3 regions of the Paraburkholderia sp. RL17-373-BIF-A genome follow, and region 1 is predicted to be linked to each of the others. Evidence: riboswitches for the same ligand, from Rfam matches in the RefSeq annotation. Region 1 holds a riboswitch; each other region holds the start of a gene.
The links. A riboswitch is a leader RNA that binds a small molecule or an ion and turns the genes downstream of it on or off. The one in region 1 is predicted to bind cobalamin.
Positions count from the first base shown of each region.

Region 2: another riboswitch for cobalamin. It lies ahead of P0D80_RS24755 (CbtB domain-containing protein); the one in region 1 lies ahead of P0D80_RS44415 (TonB-dependent receptor domain-containing protein).
Region 3: another riboswitch for cobalamin. It lies ahead of cobA (uroporphyrinogen-III C-methyltransferase); the one in region 1 lies ahead of P0D80_RS44415 (TonB-dependent receptor domain-containing protein).

Region 1 is NZ_JARESO010000082.1:7,327-14,923, reverse strand. Features, by position in the region: gene P0D80_RS44415 (TonB-dependent receptor domain-containing protein) at 1-1,279, opposite strand, end outside; cobalamin riboswitch at 1,371-1,627, opposite strand; gene P0D80_RS44410 (ATPase) at 1,835-2,191, shown strand; gene P0D80_RS44405 (cell division protein ZapA) at 2,188-2,502, shown strand; RNA gene ssrS (6S RNA) at 2,629-2,810, shown strand; gene P0D80_RS44395 (EVE domain-containing protein) at 2,918-3,376, shown strand; gene P0D80_RS44390 (SIMPL domain-containing protein) at 3,564-4,295, shown strand; gene lgt (prolipoprotein diacylglyceryl transferase) at 4,401-5,306, opposite strand; gene P0D80_RS44380 (LysR family transcriptional regulator) at 5,421-6,407, opposite strand; gene ilvD (dihydroxy-acid dehydratase) at 6,581-7,597, shown strand, end outside.
Region 2 is NZ_JARESO010000020.1:158,110-165,706, forward strand. Features, by position in the region: gene P0D80_RS24725 (porin) at 56-1,108, shown strand; gene P0D80_RS24730 (alpha/beta hydrolase) at 1,184-2,260, shown strand; gene P0D80_RS24735 (MFS transporter) at 2,257-3,615, shown strand; gene P0D80_RS24740 (alpha/beta hydrolase) at 3,635-4,639, shown strand; gene P0D80_RS24745 (hypothetical protein) at 4,706-5,146, shown strand; gene P0D80_RS24750 (histidine phosphatase family protein) at 5,165-5,752, opposite strand; adenosylcobalamin (AdoCbl) riboswitch at 5,841-5,994, shown strand; gene P0D80_RS24755 (CbtB domain-containing protein) at 5,997-6,218, shown strand; gene P0D80_RS24760 (CbtA family protein) at 6,230-6,970, shown strand.
Region 3 is NZ_JARESO010000078.1:7,699-15,295, forward strand. Features, by position in the region: gene cobW (cobalamin biosynthesis protein CobW) at 1-286, opposite strand, end outside; cobalamin riboswitch at 486-766, opposite strand; cobalamin riboswitch at 834-1,085, shown strand; gene cobA (uroporphyrinogen-III C-methyltransferase) at 1,324-2,097, shown strand; gene P0D80_RS43790 (cobalamin biosynthesis protein) at 2,094-2,537, shown strand; gene cobO (cob(I)yrinic acid a,c-diamide adenosyltransferase) at 2,549-3,151, shown strand; gene P0D80_RS43800 (cobyrinic acid a,c-diamide synthase CobB) at 3,155-4,453, shown strand; gene bluB (5,6-dimethylbenzimidazole synthase) at 4,437-5,096, shown strand; gene P0D80_RS43810 (DUF4136 domain-containing protein) at 5,109-5,753, opposite strand; gene P0D80_RS43815 (CHASE2 domain-containing protein) at 5,750-7,597, opposite strand, start outside.

The DNA of each region.
Region 1 (7,597 bases):
AGCTTGCGGTCACCTTCCAATGGCCGGTGATGTCGAAGCCATAGCCGAGATAGTAACTGTTCGCTCCGCCGAAATCGGAATACTGGTCGCGCCGCACGTTGGCCTGAATCTGGTTGCGCCCGAAGCGCCCCGTATAGCCGACGAAACCCGAATCCACATGCCGGTCGGGCGCCGCGAACGTATCCGAATCGAGGCTCTGATCGAGATGCTCATAGCCGACCTGCAACTTCTGCTGCGCGGCCAGCGCGAAATCGTTCTGCCATGTGTACTGGCGATTGTCGGTATCGAAGCGGCCGTTGTACACGCCGTTGGTATTCGACACGCTGCGGTCGTCACCTTCGGCGACGATGAAGTGCGTCGTCCACCAGTCGGTCAGCCTGCCGTTCGCGAACACCGAGACCTGGCGCACTTTGCTGTACAGGTTGTTCAGATCGGTCGGCACGCCGTACGCATTGTCGTAGCTGTTGTTGCCGTTCGACTGGAAGTAGCTGGCGCCGGCATCCCATTTGTCGTTGAACTTGTGGCGCAGCGAAGCCGAGATGCTCTCGTTCAGATAGCCGTTCGCATTCGGATTGGCGTTGGGCGCCTCACGTGGATTGAGCGACGAGAAGCCGTCGTCCTTCGACCGCGCGAGCGAAATGCTGAAGGTCGTCTTGCCGTCTTTATCCAATGCGCCGTTCACGCCTGCCTGCTGCGTCTGCGTGTGATAGCTGCCGTAGCCCAGCGAAAAATTGAAACGCGGCGGGTGGTCACCGCCCTCTTTCGTGAATACCTGCACCACGCCGCCAATCGCGCCCGAGCCGTACAACGCCGACACGTTGCCGTTCACCACCTCGACGTGATCGATCTGGTCGAGCGGAATCTGCGCGAGTTGCGGCGCACCCAGGCTCACCGAATCGACCCGCACGCCGTCGATCAGCAGCAGCGATTGCGTCGACGACGCGCCGCGCAAATAGAGGCTGGTCGTCGAACCAGGGCCACCTGTACGCGAGATTTGCGCGCCGGGCGCGAGTTGCAGGAGGCCGGGCAAATCGGTCGCGGTGGTGTCGGCGATATCCTGCTGATCGAACAGCGACGTCTGCGGGATCGCATCGGCGAGTGCTTGCGGCCCGCGCTCCGCGGTCACCACCACGGGCGACAGCACCGCCGAAGACGGCACGGCGGCCGATGAATCCGCCGCCGAGGACGAAGAAGAAGATGAAGGAGCAGCTTGCGCAGGCACGACGATCGGCAGGCCCGCGAAGGCGAGCAACGCCGCGCGGGCGAAGGGGGACAGCATGGGATGAAAGTCCTGTGGATAGCGTGCGCGGCCCGCTTCCCCGCAGGCCGATGCGTAACGAGGCGCCCGCGTATTTAACATTTTCGCGCGTGACGTGCCTCTCCCTCTGGCCGGTATCCGGGCTGGCGACACATCGATTCCGCCTTCCCACGCGTGACGCGCAGTGGCACACTCGCGAGTTGAACTTCCAACACGCGATCAGAATCGACTTGCATGACGAATGCGGTCGCTTACCGTTGCGGGGGCAGCGCAGGTTGACGCGTTCACGTGAACGGCGCGCCCTGCTTCCCGTTTAACTGCGCGCGCCGTTGAAAAGCGCACGCGGGCACCAGAGTGCGGCAAGTTTAGGAGCGGCCTCGGGGTCCGTCAATAATGCCGGGACCGTGGGCCGTCTGTTCTGTTAAGTGCAGGCTATTGTCCGACGCGTGAGTACTTTTTCATCATATGGTCGATAAAAGCCTGCACAAAGCGATGTTGTTACGTCTCGAAACGAGACAATTGTCGGAACCTGCGACATTCCGCGCTAAAATGCGATGTCTTTAGAGGACGCAGCACATGCTCACCGAACTCGAAACACTTTCACAGAATATCGGCAAGCTGATTGCGATCAGCCAACGCCACAATGAAGCGCGACTCGCGCTCGAAGAGCAGCTCGCCCAATCGCGCGCCGAAGTCGAAGCCACGCGCACGGAACTTGCGATGCTGCGCGAGGAACGTAACGCGCTGCAGGCGGAACGCGACGCGCTATCGGCGAAGATCGACGACGCACAGGTGCGCCTGAATGCGATTCTCGAGAAGCTGCCGCGTGCCCGCGCGAACAGCGAGCCGGACAACCAGCTCGATCTGCTCGAGCCGGCTCAGCATGAAGTCGAAGCTGAGAGCGACGTGACCCGCCACGGAGAAAATGCATGACCACCAAGCAGATCGAAGTATCGATTCTCGGCGTGCCCTATCGCCTCGCCTGCTCGCCGGAAACGGAAGCGGCGCTGCTCGAAGCGGTCGCACGCGTCGACGCCGAAATGTCGAAGATCCGCAATAACAGCAACGTGCGCGGCACGGACCGCATTGCTGTCATGGCTGCGCTGTCGCTGGCATCGGAACTGCTTAGACTGCAATCGAGCGTGAGACACGGAGAAGCATTTCCCGCTGAAGAAATCCGGCGTACAATGCATCAAATGAACGAACAGTTAGGTACTGTGATTGAGCAGTACAGCATGCAGTAAGTGTCGTGTGTTATCGTGCTGCCGGTCCTGAGATCGGCGGCGGATTCAAACGGAGTGCGTGAGCACAAGACGTGCAAGATTCAGCAAACGTTTGAGTTCAATCGGTAGTTCAGCTTCATCGGTTTAGCTTCCCTGCCTGGTTCGCCAAGGTCATATATTCCTTGAACCAATGCCATGTGCACGGTTGCGGAAATTTGTAGCACGGGTGTGCGCGTCACTCTGTCTGATGTACCCGAAGTGTTGCTAACTGCGACCAATTCTGAACCCCCGGTTCAGGATGCCGGCCTAGCGGCTAAGGCGGGGACCTTATTTAGAACGGCATCGGACTTCGGTTCGGTGCCGTTTTTCTTTGGGCGCTGTTTTTTGTACGCCGATTTTCTCCGCATCTTCAACCCCTTAACGTTCAATTCGATTCATGCGCTACTGGCTAATGAAGTCCGAACCGGACGAAGCAAGCATCGATCATCTCGCCAACGCACCGCATCGCACGTTGCCGTGGACCGGCGTGCGCAACTATCAGGCGCGCAATTTCATGCGCGACATGATGCAGGTCGGCGACGGTGTGCTGTTCTATCACTCGAGCTGTCCCGAGCCCGGCATCGCGGGTATCGCCGAGGTATCGTCCACCGCGTATCCGGACCCCACGCAGTTCGATAAGAAGAGTCCCTATTACGACGCGAAGTCGTCGCAGGAAACGCCGCGCTGGGTGCTCGTCGATGTGGTGTTCAAGAAGAAGATCCCGCTGATTCCGCTCGCCGCGCTGCGCGAGCATGACGAACTCAAGGACATGCGCGTGCTCGCCAAAGGCAACCGCCTGTCGATCACGCCGGTGACCGAAGCCGAATGGCGCTTCATTACCAAGCGGCTCGCTTGAGCTTGCATGCCTGATGGATGCGCGACGCGTATTCATGCACACGCAAACGTTAAAGCAACGTCAAACCGGGGAACCAAGCTCAGGTTACAAGCGCCTAACGGACTCAAAAACGGGACTCGCAAACGCCGTGCCATTGCGCGGCGCTTGCCCCGATCGTGCACAACCTGTTCAAGCAAGGAGTCCAACAATGACGAAAAACACCGCACGTGCACTCGCTTTCGCTCTCGTCTGCGCCGCGCCTGCCGCGCTCGCACTGACGCCGGCCGTCGCACGCGCGCAAGGCGTCATGCAATATCAGCCGGCCGGCGTGCTGTCGCTCAACGCGCAGGCCAGCGCGGAAGTGCCGCAAGACGTCGTCGATATCACGCTGTTCTACGAGCAGGAAGCGAGCGATCCGTCGGCGCTCACGGCAACGCTGAACCAGCGCGCCGATTCGGCGCTGCAAAAGGCCAAGGGTGTGAACGGCGTAACGGCACGCACGGGTTCGTTCGCGATCTATCCGTCCACCGACCGTGACGGGCGCATTTCCGCATGGCGCGGCCGCACGGAGATCGTGCTCGAATCGCACGACTTCGCCGCGGTGTCGAAACTCGCGGGTCAAATGGCATCGATCATGCAGGTCGGCAACGTGCAGTTCTCGCTCTCGCCTGAAGCGCAGCGCGCGGCCGAGCAGAAGCTCACCGGCGAAGCGATCAAGTCGTTCCGCGAGCAGGCCGCTTCATCCGCGCAGGCGTTCGGCTACAGCGGTTATTCGATTCGCGAGGTCAACCTCGGCCACAACGGCGTGATGCCGCGTCCGATGATGATGATGAGCGCACGCGCCATGGGCGCCGACGCGAAGGCTTCGGCGCCGGTGCCGATCGAAGGCGGCACGTCGACGGTGACTGTGAATGTGTCGGGCTCGGTGCAGATGAAGTAACGCGCTTTACTGGTCGCAGCGGTGCTTTGACGCAGTAAGAGAAAAAGCCACGGCATGCCGTGGCTTTTTCTCATTGGCTACGATAAAACGTAGCGGTCAGTCAGATCAACTCGCACTGACCGCCTGCGCCGGTTCACGACGCGCGCGGCGATAAGACCACACCAGCATGGCGATACCGGCGAGGATCATCGGCAGCGACAGCCATTGGCCCATGGAAAGCCCCATGGCCAGCAGACCGAGGAAATCGTCCGGCTCACGCGCGAATTCGACCGTGAAGCGCGCGAGGCCGTAGCCGATCAGAAACACGGCGGAAATCGCGCCCATCGGCTTCGGTTTGCGCGAGAAGAAGAACAGCACGAAGAACAGCGCGACGCCTTCCAGCGCGATTTCATACAGCTCCGACGGATGGCGCGGCAGCATGTGATATTGCGCGAACACTTCGTTCAGATGCCATTGCGCGGCCAATTGCGGATGCGCGGTGAGCCACGCGGCGTCGTCGGGCGCGGCGCCCGGAAACAGCATGGCCCACGGCGCCGACGGATCGGTCACGCGGCCCCACAACTCGCCATTGATGAAGTTGCCGAGGCGCCCTGCCGCGAGGCCGGTGGGCACCATCGGCGCGACGAAGTCGGTAACTTGCAGCCACGAGCGTTTGCGCTGGTACGCGAACAGCACCATGGCAAACGTCACGCCGAGAAAGCCGCCGTGAAACGACATGCCGCCTTCCCACACCTTGAAGATGTCGAGCGGATGCGCGAAATAAAAGCTCGCCTTGTAGAACAGCACGTAGCCGAGCCGGCCGCCGAGAATCGTGCCCAGCACGCCGTAAAACAGCATGTCGTCGATATCTTTGGCGGTCCAGCCTTGCGCGGCGACGTAAGGCAAACGCAACCGCAGCCGGCCGACGACGATCGCCGCGATGAACGCGACGAGGTACATCAGTCCATACCAGCGCACTGCGAGCGGCCCCAGATGAATGGCAACGGGGTCGAAATTGGGGTGAATGAGCATCGTGTTGTTATGGGCAGTTCAGGTTCAGAAGCAGGTTTGGGTGGGCGGCACTGCCCGCACCTTGCGGTGCATGCATTGGACGGTCCGGCCGGCAATGCGTTCGCGAGGACGCGTCTAAATGCGCGGCGCGGTGGATGGCTGCGCCTCGACGGTCGACGCATGCGCCCGCACGATGTCGATGAAGCCCGCCAGCACCGGGCTCACCTCCGCGGTCCGCCAGACGAGGCCCGTCTCGATCGCGGGCACCGACTCGGAAAGCGGCCGGTACACGACGCCGGTGCGGCGCAGATTACGCAACGATTGCGGCACCAGTGCGACACCCATGCCGGCCGACACGAGGCTTACGATCGTTTGCATCTGGATCGCTTCCTGGCCGACCCGGGGCGCGAGGCCCGCCACGCCGTAGCAATCCATAATGATGTCATAAAAGCCTGGCGCCAGACGTCTTGGGAAGACCACGAGCGGTGCATCGGCGACGTCGCGCAGGCTGATCGGCGTGTCCAGCCATTCGGCGCGCGGGTCGGCATCGTCGCCGCTGACGCTGGCCACGCGCGCTGCCATGTCCGTCGACATGGCGATCACCAGCGGCTCGCGCGCGATCGGCAGCCACGAGAGCTGGGTGGCGTGGCGGGGCGGCAGCGGCGCGATCACGAGACCCGCGTCGATGCGCCCGGCCACCAGTTCGTCCACCTGCACGTCGCTGGTGGCTTCGGTCAATTCCAGCCGCACACGCGGATGGCGCGCGCCGAAATCGCGCAGCAACAGCGGCAGCAGGCCGTAGTCCGCGGTGGAAACGAAAGCCAGCGACAACACGCCCGCCTCGCCGCGCGCGAGGCTCTGCGCGAGCGGCCGCAGGCCCTCGGCGCTCGCCAACAGACGCTGCACCTCGGGCAACAGATCGGCGCCGACCGACGTGAGTTCGACCGAACGCTTGGTGCGCGCGAACAATTCGACGCCGAGCGTCTCTTCGAGCGCCCGGATGGCTTGCGACAACGGCGGCTGCGTCATGGACAGACGCACGGCCGCGCGCCCGAAATGCTTTTCTTCGGCGACGGTAGCGAAATAGCGCAACTGGCGCAGATCGGGAATGGCAGGCAGCATGATTGATACATTTTACGACCTAATGAAGCTCGAATAATACATTGGACACGCACATCGCAAAACTGCATCCTTGCGCGACACGTCGGACTACACTGGACGGATGCCGCCGGCCGCCCACGCCGGCGAGGCAAGAACCCGCAGCGCGGATCAAAACAAAACAGACTGGAGTTCCCATGGCATACAACCGTCGTTCGAAGAACATCACGCAAGGCGTGGCGCGTTCGCCGAATCGCTCGATGTACTACGCGCTCGGCTACCAGAAGGCCGACTTCGACAAACCGATGATCGGCATCGCCAACGGCCACTCGACGATCACGCCGTGTAACGCCGGCCTGCAGCGTCTCGCCGACGCCGCCGTCGCCGCGATCAAGGGCTCCGACGCGAATCCGCAGATCTTCGGCACGCCGACGATCTCGGACGGCATGTCGATGGGCACCGAAGGCATGAAGTACTCGCTGGTGTCGCGCGAAGTCATCTCCGACTGCATCGAGACCTGCGTGCAAGGGCAGTGGATGGACGGCGTGGTCGTGATCGGCGGCTGCGACAAGAACATGCCGGGCGGCATGATCGGCATGCTGCGCACCAACGTGCCGAGCATCTATGTGTACGGCGGCACGATCCGTCCGGGTAACTGGAAAGGCACCGACCTGACCATCGTGTCGTCGTTCGAAGCCGTCGGCGAATTCACGGCGGGGCGGATGTCGCAGGAAGATTTCGAAGGGATCGAACAGAACGCGTGCCCGTCAACGGGTTCGTGCGGCGGCATGTACACCGCCAACACCATGAGCTCGTCGTTCGAGGCACTCGGCATGTCGCTAATGTATTCGTCGACGATGGCCAATCCGGACCAGGAAAAGGTCGACTCGGCGGCTGAGTCGGCGCGTGTGCTGGTCGAAGCGGTCAGGAAGGATCTGAAGCCGCGCGACATCGTCACGAAGAAGTCGATCGAAAACGCCGTGGCCGTGATCATGGCCACCGGTGGGTCCACCAACGCCGTGCTGCACTTCCTCGCGATCGCGCACGCGGCCGAAGTGGAATGGAGCATCGAGGACTTCGAGCGCATGCGCAAGAAGGTGCCGGTGATCTGCAACCTGAAGCCCTCAGGTCAGTTCGTGGCGACCGATCTGCACAAGGCCGGCGGCATCCCCCAGGTCATGAAGATCCTGCTCGACGCGGGCCTGCTGCACGGC
Region 2 (7,597 bases), on a different contig from region 1:
TCTCGTCCATCGCATAGGAAATGAACGCGAAATAAAACAAAACGTGGAGACGTCAATGAAAAAACAATGTGCGGTGGCCACCCTGGCCGTCATGAGTTGCGCCGGCGCGCATGCGCAAGCATCGGTCACGTTATACGGTGTGATCGACACCAACCTCGAATTTCTCAACCATGCCGGCGCCGGCGGCGGCTCGCTGGTCCGCGAGAATTCCGGCGGCTTGAGTAATTCGCGCTTCGGCTTTCGCGGTGCCGAAGATCTCGGCGGCGGCAACAAAGCGTTCTTCATTCTCGAAGCGGGCTTCAACGGCAACGACGGCACCAACGCGAGCGCCGGCGTGCTGTTCAACCGCACGGCCGCAGTGGGACTTTCGAATGCCTACGGCGCACTGTCGGCGGGCTTGCAGTACACGGCGATGTACGACACGCTCATCAAATACGACCCGATGGTGTTCGGCCAGCAATACACGTGGATGCCGACCACCGGATCCGTCGACGGCTTTTCGTTCAAGGCGCGCGTGAACAACTCGGTCAAATATGTGGGCCGCTTCGGCGGTTTGACGGCGACGGCGGATTACAGCTTCGGCGGCTCGGCGGATTCGTTTCAGAGCAGCGCGGCCTACGGCGGCGCGCTCGATTACGACATGGGCAGCTTTGCCGCCGCGGTGGCCTACGACTACCGCAACGGCGCGATCAACTCGACCGGCATGTGGACCAAGTCGCGCAACTGGAGCGCCTCGGCGCGCGAGCAGCTCGGCGACGTCACGCTGATGGGCGGCTATGAGCACTATTTGTTTAACCCGACCAAGGGCAAGTCGGTGTCGTCGGCATTGTGGTTCGGCGGCGTGCGTTATCTGATCGCGCCGGCTTTCCGCCTGACGGCCGCCGCGTACTACCAGAGCAACAAGGCGGACAACGTGTCGAACTCGTTGATGGGCGTGCTGGGGGCGGACTATATTCTTTCGAAGCGAACCGATGTGTACGCAACGGTCGCGTATGCCGCGTCCACGCACTACGCTAACGACCAGTACACGCCCGTCGGCCTGACGAGCGACACCGCATTCGGTCCGAACCAGACCGGTGTGACGCTCGGTATTCGCCACCGGTTCTAAGTATTCGGTTTTTCAACGACGGATTCGACGATGCGCCGCGTTCAAGACAGTACACGGCGATCAGGAGCAAGCTGCATGACTTTCAATCTTTCACGACGTATTGGGGTGCTGTGTGCGTCAACCGCCGCTGCCCTGCTAGCGACGCTCGCGCAACCCGCGCTCGCGGTCCATGCTTACGAGCCGCATCTGAAGCCGGTGGCGACGATCTCGGATACGCGCTTCACGATCGACACGCCGCAAGGGCACGCGGAATTTCCGCTGTATCTGTCGAAGGATTGGAACGTCGCGCAGCCGCAAGTGACGCGCGCGGTGATCGTGATTCACGGCAAGCTGCGCAACGCGGACGTGTACTTTCGCACCGCGCAGAGTGCTCGCGATACCGCACACGCGGACCCCGACGCCACGCTGTTGATCGCGCCGCAATTCCTCGCCACGCTCGACACGCGCGTGCATGACGAGCCCGCCGATCTGCTGCGCTGGACCGGCGACGCCTGGATGGGCGGCGAAGCGGCGCGCGCGCCGCTGCCGATCAGTTCCTACGAGGTGCTCGACGCGATCGTCGCGCGTCTCGCCGATCGCAAGCTGTTTCCCAATCTGCGGCACGTGGTGTTTGCCGGGCATTCGGGCGGCGGGCAAGTCGTGCAACGCTACGCCGTCGCGGCGCGCAACATCGCCGCGCTGACCGGCGAGGGCATCGACGTGCGTTACGTCGTGGCGAGTCCGTCCACGTATGCCTATTTCGATGCGCAACGGCCCAACGCGCAAGGCATTGCCGCGCCGTTCGATGCCGCGCAATGTCCCGACTTCAATCAATGGAAATACGGCATGGACAACCGGCCGCCCTATCTCGACGACCGAACGCCCGCGCAACTCGAAGCGACCTATGCGGCGCGCCGGATCGACTACCTCGTCGGCGGCGCGGATGACGATCCGCAGCAAAGCGCGCTCGACAGAACCTGCGCCGCCGAAGCGCAAGGGCCGCAACGCGTCGCGCGTGCCGAGGCGTACTACCGGTATATCCAGTCGCGTCATCCGGACGGTTTGAAGCAGCGCTTTCATATCGTGCCGGGCGTGGGGCACAACGGCGCGCGCATGCTGACGTCGGTGTGCGCGCTGGCGGCGATGTTCGACACTCCGGGATGCGAGCAATGAGCGAAGCGACCTTCAATCAGCGCGACGGTACCGCGTCCGAAGCCGACGCGTCGAACGCCTTGAGTCCGTCGATGGTGCGGCGCGCGATCTTCGCCTCCGTCCTCGGTAACGGCTTAGAGTGGTTCGACTTTCTGATCTACGGCTACTTCGCGAAGATCATCGCGCAAGTGTTCTTTCCCGGCGGCAGTGGCTTCGTGTCGATCATGCTGACGCTCGCCACGTTCGCCGTCGGTTTCATCGTGCGGCCGATCGGCGGCATTCTGCTCGGCATCTACGCGGACCGCGCGGGGCGCCGCAAAGCGCTTTCGCTGCTGATCATTTCGATGGCGGCCAGCACGCTGCTGATGGGTCTCACGCCGGGCTATGCGCGCATTGGCATCGCGGCGCCGCTGCTGGTGGTGCTCGCGCGCCTGTTGCAAGGGCTCTCCGTGGGCGGACAGTTCGCGACGGCATCGGCGATGCTGGTCGAGTATGCGCCGCCGCACAAGAAGATGTTTTACGGCAGCTTCAATATGTCGGCGCAGGCGTTCGCGTTGCTGCTGTCGTCCGGGGTCGGCTATCTGCTGACCACGCAACTCACGCATGAGCAACTGGTGGCGTGGGGCTGGCGACTGCCGTTTCTGTTCGGCGCGTTGGCCGGGCCGTTTGGCTTCTACATCCGGCATCGCGTGGCCGAATCGCCGGAGTTCGAGCGGCTGCTCGATCACAAGGACAAACCGCCCCGCGTCACGATCCGTCAGTTCTTCCGCGACAACGGCGATGCGGCGATCTGCGCGATGGGCGTGATCATCATCGGGGCGGCGACCAATTATGTGTGGCACTCGTATCTGTCGGTGTATGTCGAACGGCAATTGCATTTGCCGCTCTCCACCGCGTTGCTCGGCGCGTTCGTGTCCGGCGTGCTGAATCTGTTTCTGTTTCCGCTGTCGGGCAAGCTCGCCGATCGTTATGGCGCGTACAGGCTGTTCTATCCGATCGTGATCGCGTGGATGCTCTGCGTGTATCCGCTGTATCACTTCGTCGTGACGAACCCGACGCCGGGGCATCTGTTCATCGCGCAGATGATCGCCACGGTGTTCCTCGCCGCAATGTCCGGTGCGCATCCCGGCATGCTCGCGACATTGTTCCCGGTGCGCAGCCGTTCGGCGGGCGTGGCGCTCTCGTACAACATCGCGGTGACGCTGTTCGGCGGCATGGCGCCGCTCACCATCACCGCCTTGACGCGCGTGACCGGCAGCAGTCTCACGCCCGCGTTCTACCTGATTTTTGCCGGCTTCGTGTCGCTCGCGATGGTGTACTTCACGCGCGCCGGACGCATGTCGGGCGGCGCGGCGGCGAGGCCCGCCACCCATTGATCAACCACGAGCCTATTGCATGACCCAGCCTTTCATCACAGACGACGAACGCGCGCCGAATGAACATCCGGTCGCTGTTGTCGCAAGCCGGCATCTGAGCGTCACGACGCAAGCCGGCAGCGGCACCGTGCCCGTGTTTTCGAACGGCGACTGGCTAGCGCCGACGCGCGAAGTCCAACGCGCCGTGATTCTGATTCATGGCCGCCTGCGCAACGGCGACACGTATTTCGAACTCGCGCAGCGTTCGTGCGCGCTCGCCGGCGGCAGTGCGGCCGATACGCTGCTGATCGTGCCGCAGTTTCTCGCGACGGCGGATGTCGAGGCGCACGAGGTGCCGCCGTCCACGTTGCATTGGGACTGGACGAGCTGGATGGGCGGGGAGAACGCGGAAGGTCCCGCGCCGATCAGTTCGTTCGATGTGCTCGACGCCATTCTGCATACGCTTGCTTCGCGCGAGCAGTTCGCGTCGCTTGCCGAAGTGGTGATCGCGGGGCACTCAGGCGGCGCACAAGTCGTGCAGCGCTATGCGGTGGTGGCGCGCGACGAGGCGCCGCTCGCGGCGGGCGGCATCGCGCTGCGCTACGTGGTCGCGAATCCTTCGTCGTATGTGTACTTCGATGCGATGCGGCCGGTTGCGTCCGGCGAATTCGCGGCGTTCGATCGGGCGATGTGTCCGTCGTTCAATCGCTGGAAATATGGGCTCGAGGATTTGCCGGGCTATGCGGGCGACGCGGCTTCTGCCGCAGCGCTCGAAGCGCGTTACGCGCAGCGTGACGTCACCGTGCTGCTCGGCGGCGCGGATTGCGATCCGCAGCATCCGGCGCTCGACCGTTCATGCGCCGCGCTGACGCAAGGGGAACACCGGCTCGGGCGCGGGCTGGCTTATGCGCGCTATATGGCGTTGCGGCATCCGGAAGGATTGGCGAAGCACCGGACGTATGTGATCGATGGTGTCGGGCACGATGCCAAGGGGATTTTTGCTTCGGCGCAGGGGCTGGCGGCTTTGTTTGGTACTGGGCTGTGAGTGCGCATGGGCACGAAGCGTGCTACCGCGCTAATACCTGTGAGTGACTTCAAGGACCGCGCCGACATGAATAGAATCCGAATACTTGCCACCGCGCTTGCCGCTGCATCGCTAGGCGCGTTGCTGACCGGCAGCGCATATGGCGACGATGCGCCTAGCCCGTGTACCTCACTGAAACGGATCGTCGCGGCCGCCCCTGGCGGGCTCGCTTCATTGACGCCGGACGATGGCAAGGGCGTCGCGCAACCTTACGGCGACGACGCGCAATGTTCGGCGAGCCGCGGTGCGTATCAATGCAGCTGGACGCCGCATCACGACGCCGGTTCGAATGCCGACGCGCTGCAAGCAGTCGCAGCGGACATCGCGTCGTGTCTGCCGGACGCCACGCACGATCAGAATTCGCCGGGACGTCAGCACTTTTATCTGGGTGCGAAGGGCAAGCGGACCGACATCACGCTGACGCCGACCGGTTCGAACAAGCTGCGTCTGGTGGTGTCGGGTAAGTAAGCCGCCGCACGAAGGTGGCTAGTGTGACGCCGGCCACCATGTCCAGCCGCGCGACGAGCGCCGTAACTCGATCATCGAAAGCGGCGCGATTTCAATGCGCGGAAACACGGCGGGCGATGCCCCTAGCGCATGCACGATCGCTGCCCGGAGCACCGGCGCATGGGTGACGGCGATCACGTCGAGCGCATGATTCGGTGCACGATCCTTCGCGCCGTTTAGCGCGTCGAGCCATTCTCCTACCCGTTTCACGAGTTGACTGAACGACTCGCCGCCGTGCGGCGCGGCGTCGGGATCGCGCGCCCATGCGGCGAGGTCTTGCGGCGCTTTGGCAGCGAGGTCGGCCAACCGCCGCCCCTGCCATGCGCCGTAGTTCATATCCGCCAGACCGGCGTCGACCGATGCCGCGAGGCCCAGGGCGGCTGCCGTCTCGCGCGTGCAGGCGGCCGGGCTGACGAAAGCGTCCGCGTCGTCCGCGATCTCCAGACGCGTACGCGCCGCTTGGGCTTCGGCGAGGCCGCGGGCGTCGAGCGGGTCGTCGGCGGGAAAACGGCCTGCGCGCTGGGCGGCGGTCGATGCGTGGCTGATCAGTAACAGCCGAGTGTCCATTCTGTTCATGTCCTGTGAAGCCGCGCCCCGAAGGCGAACGCGAGCGGGATGAAGCGTACGTTTTGCGTTGCCGGGTGCCGAAGTTTAGCGCGTAGAATAGCGGGACTGCGAAGCGCGGAAGCCGGTGAGAGCCCGGCGCGGTCGCGCCACTGTAATCGGCAGCACAAGCCGAAAGCCAGACCTGAGCTTCGCACCAATCCTCTGCAATGACTATCGGGGCGCGTTACCCCAGGAGATGTCCATCATGAACGACGCTGTTTTCGATCCCGCCAACCAGCCTGTTGCTCAACCCACGCCGATTCCGCTGCGCGAGTTGTTGCCCTGGGTCGTGTTCGGCGGTTTGCTGTTGTTGCTCGCGCTTTACTTCGTGGGTGCGGAACAGGGCGCCACCTCGCTGGTGCCGGGCATGTACGTGCATGAGTTCGTGCACGACGGCCGCCATCTGCTCGGCTTTCCCTGCCACTAACGGAGTCGACCATGGTTGGTAAATTGTTGGTACGCGGGATGCTTGCAGGCATCGCCGCGGGACTGCTCACGTTCGGCTTTGCCCGGGTGGTGGGCGAGCCGCAGGTGAATCAGGCGATTTCGTTTGAAGAAAAAGCCGACGCCGCGAAGGGCGAGGCCGCTGAACCCGAGATTGTGAGCCGCGATACGCAGCGGGGTATCGGCCTGTTGACTGGCGTGGTGACTTACGGCGCGGCATTCGGCGGGCTGTTCTCGCTGGTGTTCGCGTACGCCTATGGACGAGTGGGCGCATTGAGCCCGCGCGCGTTGTCCGCGTGGCTTGCGCTTGGCGCGTTCATTGCGCTGGCGGTCGTGCCGAATCTGAAGTATCCGGCGAACCCGCCTTCGGTCGGCGACCCTGAAACGATTGGGACGCGGACGGGTTTGTTCTTCCTGATGATTGCGATATCGCTGGCCGCGATGGTGTTTTCGCTCAAGGTGCGGCGCCGTGCGGCTATGAAGCTTGGCGCGTGGAACGGCTCGATTGTGGGGGCGGCGGTGTTCATCGTGATCATCGCCGCGGTGCAGTTGTCGATGCCCACGATCAACGAAGTGCCGGAGGCTTTCCCGGCGGTGCTGCTGTGGAAATTCCGCGTCGCGGCGCTGGGCATGCAGGCGATTATGTGGGCGACGATCGGGCTGCTGTTTGGGGCGCTGGTTGAGCGGAGTGCGTTTATGCGGGTGGGGGGAAGGTCGGCGGTGAAGTCGGTTTGATGCTTTGGATTTGGTGAGCGCAACAGGTTTGGTGGTTGCGCTCCGCGTCTTGCTCTCGCACTTCGCTCTCCGTGCTTTGCGCGCAGTGGTCAAGAAGGGTTCTGCGTCAAGGAGTTGGGGCGGTTGTGGGGTGGTTATCCACAGGCTTGCGAACAATTTCTGTTGATAACTTTGCGCGCGCGACACTGCGCCCAAATGAATACTTTCAACCAGATGGCGAGAGGATGCTGAACCGGCAGTTTGTCGTGGAGAGTACTTGACCACATTGCCGCCTAGCCGTGGCTCAACTGGACTTTCTTTCATCACGTCAGCAAGGGACGCGTTACACCCGGCACGCACTTGGATTGAAGTCCTTGAGCAGCGACCCACAGAAATGTCCGCGCGACAGCGCTAGTACCCGCAACCATATCGCGTGAACCTTCCGGGCGAATCCGGTTCCCCCTTTCTGTCTGCAAAGTCACTTGTCCCTGAGGACTATCCAGCTCCCTCAGCAACCCCCGTCGTATCTGCGCGTTCCAAGCATGGCTGCCTTGGCCCGCCTCGTGCGAGTTTTTTTCTGCGCTGACTGGACAGAATATCGCTGGGTGTGATTTCCGGGGCACTGCATGAACCTTTGGGACAACCTGG
Region 3 (7,597 bases), on a different contig from region 1:
CGAGCTTTTCCATCACCGGAAAAAACTCTTCCTGCACGGTGCAGCACAAGCAGCCGTTCGCGAGTTCATACAGTTGGCCTTCGGTTTCGACACCGTTTTCATCGCAACCTATGCCGCAACCCTTGAGGATTTCCCCGTCGATGCCGAGTTCGCCGAACTCGTTGACGATCACCGCGATGCGCTTGCCGCCCGCATGCTGAAGAATATGCCGCAGCAGCGTGGTCTTGCCGCTGCCGAGAAAGCCCGTGACGATGGTGACGGGGATCTTGCGCATTTGAGTTTGCATCGTGAGGTCCATCCGTAGGAGTTGCACGCGCACGCCGCTGTGTCTGTATGGCCATCTGCCTACGCCGGGCAAAACGAGGCACAGGCCCGGCCAGCCACGACGATAACAAAACACGGGGACGAACGACGGCGTTGCCGCGACAACAGAAAAACAGAAAGCGGGAATGAGGTCATGAACGCAGCGCCGCATCCCCGCGGCGTTCGTCCTTCGTATTCTGGCCGGTATCCGGGCTGGCGAAAGCGCCGCTTCCCCTTCCCGGGCGAGTGATTTCTCGCCCAGTGGTGATATGCCGACGCGGCCTTGCGCGTGGACATCGAAGCCGGCTCCGCGGCGCTAATGAACTGAACTTAGCACCACATTTCGCTTACCGTTGCGGGGGCAGCACAGGTTGACCCGATCCATGGCAGGTGGGCACCCTGTTTCCCGTTTAACTGCATGCGCACGAGCGCGCATACGAGCACCAAAGTGCGTGCGAGTGTAGGCCCGCGGCCCGGTGCCGTCAAGGAACCGCAAGCCGCAAGCGCTTATCGGGCGGGGCGCCATGTGCTATCGTATGCGCGCGTTTGGTGCCCGCACATGCATTCGCGTGTGCAGTTAAACGGGAAACAGGCGGCGCTCCATGCGCTCAACCTGTGCTGTCCCCGCAACGGTAAGCGACCTGCGGCGCAATCTTGAGTTGTCTTGCGCCGCGCATGCGTTTTTTCGATGCCACTGTCCAGCACATTCCAGCGAATGTGGACGGGAAGGCAAAGCGCATGAGGCCGCCAGCCCGGATACCGGCCAGACGCGGAGGCGGCGAACCTCAGGGCAACATCGCGCCGCCGGCAGCCGGAATCCGCGAGGGACGGATGTGAAGGCGCTGAAGCACGACATAGTGTGTCCACGTATGCGGATTCCGGCTGGAATCGCTACGCGCCACACATTGCGCCGTGCCTGAATCCGTCGTACCGCATGACCCCAAAGTCCGCCGCCTGGCGACCGTCCGCGCTTTACCCCTTTCCGCTTGTCACGACATGGCGCTCGCCATGCACGCCGCGATGACCCGCGCCTGGCTGATCGGCGCCGGCCCCGGCGACGTCGAACTCATGACCATCAAGGCCACCCGTGCATTGGCGCAGGCCGACGTGGTGCTGGTCGACGATCTGGTGAATCCCGAGGTGCTGCAGTTCGCGCGCGCCGACGCGCTCGTCGTCTACGTCGGCAAACGCGGCGGCCATCCATCCACGCCGCAGGACGGCATCGTCGCGCAGTTGCTCGAACATGTGCGGGCCGGGCGCAGCGTCGCGCGTTTGAAAGGCGGCGATCCGTTCGTATTCGGCCGTGGCGGCGAAGAACAGCAGGCACTGCACGCGGCGGGCATCGAGGTGGAAGTCATCAACGGCATTACTGCGGGAATCGCGGCGCCCGCGGCGATCGGCATTCCCGTCACGCATCGCGATCACGCGCAGGGCGTGGTGTTCGTCACCGGACACGGCGCGGGCAGCGGCGAGCCGGACTGGGCCGCGCTCGCGGCCACCCGCATGACGCTCGTGATCTACATGGGCATGCGGCGGCTCAACGATATCGTCGGCGCGTTGCTCGCGGCCGGCATGAGCGCCGACACGCCGTGCGCGGCGATCGAATCGGCCACGCGTCCCGAGCAACGCCATGCGCTCGCGCGGCTCGACGAATTCGCCGACACCGTCGCGCGCGCCGGGCTCGGCTCGCCGGCGATCGTGGTGATCGGCGGTGTGGCGTCGCTAGCCTTGGAGCGCGCGGCGGCGCAGGCCGACGCTGCAACGCCGCCCGCAGACGGAACGGATACGCAATGAAAACGCTGAGCGTCGGCATCGGTTGCCGTTTGCACAGCCCGGCTGCGCAGATCGAAGCCGCGGTGCGCGCCGCGCTCGGCGCGCATTCGTTCGACGAAATCCGCAGCGTGGCCTCGCTCGATACCAAAGCCCACGAAACGGGCCTGCTCGAATTTTGCGCACGTCATGCGCTGCCGCTGACATTCTTCAGCCTTGATCAGATCGCGTCGATGCCCGTGGCGGAGCCTTCGGCGGCGGTGCGCGAGCATCTCGGCGTGGACGGTGTTTGCGAGCCGTGTGCGCTGCTCGGCGCGACTGCCGGGCTCGGCGAACCCGGCGCGCTCAATGCGGATCGAGCCCGCCTCGTCGTGCGCAAAACCGTCCATGCCGGCGTCACCGTGGCGATTGCTTCGAGCGCCGCGCACGCCGATAGTGAACACCCGAACAACGACACTCAGTAACAGGACCTGCCATGAAGACCGATCCCGAATCGCATCAACGCATGACCGAGCGTCGCCGCGAAGGCCACGAGAAAAAACAGGCCAACGCCACCGTCGAAAAAGGCCTGCTGATCGTCAACACCGGCACCGGCAAAGGCAAAACCACCGCCGCATTCGGCATGGCCGTGCGCGTGCTCGGCCACGGCATGCGCCTCGGCGTCGTGCAGTTCATCAAGGGCGCGCTGCACACGTCGGAGCGCGACTTTCTCGGCGCAATCGCCAACTGCGATTTCGTCACGATGGGCGACGGCTACACCTGGAACACGCAGAACCGCGACGCCGACATCGCGACCGCCCGCAAAGGCTGGAACGAAGCGCGCCGCATGATCGAGAGCGGCGATTACCAGATGGTGATCCTCGACGAGTTGAACACGGTGCTCAAGTACGAATACCTGCCGCTCGACGAAGTCCTCGCGGTGCTGACCGCGCGCGCGCCCATGCTGCATGTGGTGGTGACCGGCCGCCACGCGCCGGACGCGTTGATCGAAGCCGCCGATCTCGTCACCGAAATGCGCATCGTCAAGCATCCGTATCGCGAGCAAGGCGTGAAAGCGCAGCGCGGCGTGGAGTTCTGAGCGATGGCCGCGTGCCCCGCCCTGTTCATCAGCGCGCCCGCGTCGGGCCAAGGCAAGACCACGATCACGGCGGGTCTCGCGCGCTACCATCGGCGGCTGGGGCGACGCGTGCGCGTCTTCAAGACCGGACCGGACTTTCTCGATCCGATGATTCTGGCGCGCGCGAGCGGCGCGCCCGTGCTCTCACTCGATCTATGGATGGTGGGCGAAGCCGCCTGCCGCACGCTGCTCGCGCAAGCGGCCGCCGAAGCCGATCTGATCCTGATCGAAGGCGTGATGGGTCTGTTCGACGGCACGCCGAGCAGCGCCGATCTCGCCACCACGTTCGGCGTGCCGGTGCTCGCGGTGATTTCGGCGAAGGCGATGGCGCAGACCTTCGGCGCGGTCGCCTTCGGTCTCGCGCAATTCCGGCCGCAGGTGCCGTTTTACGGCGTGCTCGCCAATCGCGTCGGCTCCGCGCGGCATGCGCAGATGCTCGAAGAAGCGTTGCCGCCGGAGTTGCGTTGGTGCGGACACATTGCCGCCAGCGATGAAATCGCGCTGCCCGATCGTCACCTCGGCTTGCATCAGGCGGACGAAATCGACGATCTCGACGCGCGCCTGGATCGTGCCGCTGACACTCTAGGCCGCACCGCGCTCGCCGAACTGCCACCGCCTGTCGAATTCGGCGCGCCCTTATCGGACGTCCTGCCGCGCCTGCTGGAAGGCAAGACGATTGCGATTGCGCGCGACGCCGCGTTCTCGTTCATCTATCCGGCCAACATCGCGCTGCTGGAAGCACTCGGCGCGCAAGTCGCCTTCTTCTCGCCGCTCGCCGACGAAGCACTGCCGGAACACGCCGACGCTTTGTATCTTCCCGGCGGCTACCCTGAACTGCACGCCGCCACGCTGGCCGGCAACACCCGCAGCGGCGCAAGCATTCACGCGCACGCGAGCTCCGGCAAGCCGCTCGTCGCCGAATGCGGCGGCATGCTCTATCTGCTCGACCAACTCACCGACACGCACGGCGTGACCACACCGATGCTCGGCCTGCTGCCCGGCCACGCGACGATGCAAACGCGCTTCACCGCGCTCGGCATGCAGCAGATCGACAGCCTGCACGGGCCGATGACGGGCCATACGTTTCATTACTCGAAGCTGAACACCTCGCTTACGCCGCTGCGTTCAGCTACCCGGCCGCAGGGCGACGCGCCGGGCGAGGCCGTCTATCGCGCCGGCTCGATCGTGGCGACTTACATGCACGCTTATTGGCCCTCCAACCCGGCCTTCACGGCCGCCCTGTTCCATGGCGAAGCCTTTTAACGATTCCGAGCGCGACGCCGTCTACCGCGCGATTTACGAACGCCGCGACATGCGCCATTTCGTGCGCGACCCGGTCGACCCCGCCGTGCTGCAGCGCCTGCTCGACGCGGCTCATCACGCGCCGAGCGTCGGCTTCATGCAGCCGTGGCGAATCGCGCGAATCACCGATCCTGCGCTTCGGACCGCTTTGCATGACACGGTGGAGAACGAACGCCTCGCCACCGCCGACGCGCTCGGCAAACGCCGCGAAGAGTTCATGAAGCTGAAAGTGGAAGGCATGCTGGACTGCGGCGAGCTGCTGGTGATGGCGCTGATGGACGGCCGCGAGCGCCACATCTTCGGGCGCCGTACCTTGCCGGAGATGGACCTCGCGTCGGTGGCGTGCGCGATCCAGAACATGTGGCTGGCCGCGCGCGCCGAGGGTCTCGGCATGGGCTGGGTGTCGCTGTTCGACGTCGACGTGGTTCGCCAACTGCTGCACATGCCCGAGGGCGCGCGGCCCGTGGCGATTCTGTGTCTGGGCCACGTCGACCAGTTTTATAGCGAGCCGATGCTGGAAACCGAACGCTGGGCGAGCCGCATGCCGCTTACCGACTGCGTGTTCGAAAACCGTTGGCCGGAAGACAGCAATGCGTCGGAATGATCTCGACGCGCGTTACGGCTGAAGCGGCTTTACCGACATGACTTTCGGCACGCCGCTCGCCTCGTCGGCGCGCAATTTCACGCGCCAATCTGGCGGCGCATCGAAGGGCAACCTGGCCAGCGCGCTTTTGACGAGCGTCGGCATGGCATGCAATGGATCCGCATCGCGGTCGTTGCTCACCGCGCTGACTTTGTAGACCTCCTGTCCGCTCGCACGCTCGAAAAACCGCAGCGTCAGCGCATGCTGATACGCGGGGCCGCCGAACAGCGAGAATGGTGTTTCGGGCGGTCGAACACAGTCGCCCGACGTGCAGCCTGTTTCACCGACGCCGATCGTCGCCCGGCGCGTGTCGTAGGCCACTGAAAGCAGATAACGCCCGGACTGCCCCGTCGTTTCGACGAAGCCCTGTTTCGTCAACTCGTCCACCAACAGGCTTTCGAATTGCGGATGGTCCGCACTGGCCTCCTGCGACGGCATGCGCGCCATCGTGTAAGTCCGCTCGCCTTGCAGCGCGGCGGTCGCGTTCGCGGCGTCGGCGGTATGCACGTCGGCGCTCAGGCCCGCGCAACCGGTGAGACTCGCCGCAGCCAGCGCGGCACAGATCAGGATTGCTTTCACCATCTTCTCGCTTCGATAGGGTGCGTATTCATATGTCATGTTCGTGGCGCGAGCGAGGCGCCCGATTGCGCGTCTTCGAGCACCGGTAAGCAGATCGTAAATGCCGTGCCCTGGCCGGGCTCGCTGGCCACTTCGACATCGCCGCCGTGGCGCGTGACGACCGTCTTGACGAAGGCCATGCCGAGCCCCGCGCCGCCCACTTCCGGCCGCTCGGTTTCGTGAAACCGCCGGAAGCGCTCGAACAGTCCCGCCTGCTCCTCTTTGGGTATGCCGTAGCCCTGATCGCTAATCGTGCACGACACGCGCCTGGCCGCGCCCGGCACGCCCTTCGGCGTCAGGCTCGCGAGGCTGCACACGATCCGCGTATCCGGCGGACTGTACTTGACCGCGTTGTTCAGAATGTTGACGAGCGCGCGGGTCATCAACGAACGGTCGGCGCAGATCCAGTGGCCGTCGTCGTCGGCGCCAGTCTCCGTGTGGAGCGTGATGCGCTTGGCGTGCGCCTGCGGCCAGACTTCGTCGCTGGCGTCGATCAGCAACTCGGTCAGGCTCACCGGTTCGAGCACATAGGTTTGCGATTCGGCGCGCGCCAGTTGCACGAAATCGTCGGCCAGCGTGAGCGCGCGCTGCGCGTAGCGTTCGATGCGCTCCAGCAAGGCGCGCGCGAGCCCCGGCTCGCTGCGGGCGCGCTCGATCTCCACCAGCGCCAGAATCGACGCCTGCGGCGAGCGCATGTCGTGCGACAGAAGCCGCAGCGCGTCTTCCCGCTGACGCTCGGCCGCATGCAAGGCCGACACGTCGACAAGGCCCGCGATCCAGCCGGTGGTCTCGCCCTGCTCGTTGGTGCAGTTCGCGTAGCGCAGCAAGTGGTCGCGCTCGTGGGCGTCGCGCACCTCGACGCCGTGCGCCATCAGCGCGGCGAATTCGTGGCGCGCCGGATCGAGCGGCGCCGGCCAGTGCGTGCGGGCGAGCAGATTGTTTTCGGCATCCGACGCCGCGTCGCCGTCGATCGTCTTCACGAGCGTCAGGCTCCCCAGCACGGCTTGCATCGAACGGCCTTCGGGCAGCGGCGCGCCGAGCCGCGCGAAATGCGCCTTGGCGGCGTGATTTGCGATCAGCACGACGCCACGCACGTCGCTCACGAGGATCGGCTCGGGCATGCTGTCGAGGCTGTCCCACACGAAACGCTTCATGTCCTGCACGCGCTGCGCGGCCTGCGCCATCAGCGCCATGTGCTGCTCCAGCACGTCGCCGCCGAACTCGCGGCGGCGCTGCGGCGTTTCCGGCAGCAGATGGGGTTCGTCGGCGAGGCGCTGCAGTTCTCCGCGCAGATACGCCATCGTCATTTCGAGGCGCCGCCAGTTCCAGATCGGATAGACGGTCACGAGACCCAGAATCGCCGGCACCGGCGACATCCACAGCCGCGCGCCGTACAGCAAGGCCGCGCTGCCGGCCGCCGCGAGCAGACACAGTGCGCCGGTCAGCAGCAACGAACGGCGCGGCGACAGCACGAGAAATCCGGCCAGCAGCGCGGCAAGCGGCGCGAGCGACGCTGCGAACAGCATCCACGGATAGACCGGCTCGATTTCGCGGCCGGTGAGTAGCGTATCGAGCACGTTCGCGTGGATATACACGCCGGGCAGCGGGCCGAGTTTGCCGGACACCGGTGTCGCGAAGCGGTCGTACAAGCCCGACGCGGTCACGCCGATCAACACGATGCGGCCGCGCAACTGGTCCGGTGTCACGTCGCCGGCGAGCACGCGCACGAAACTCAGCTTGGTATAGTTCTGCGCGTTCGGACCGAAGGGGATCAGGAAGCGGCCTTCGCCGCCGTCGTCGGCTGCGGCTGCGGCTGCGGCTGCGACTGCGGATGCGGATGCGGA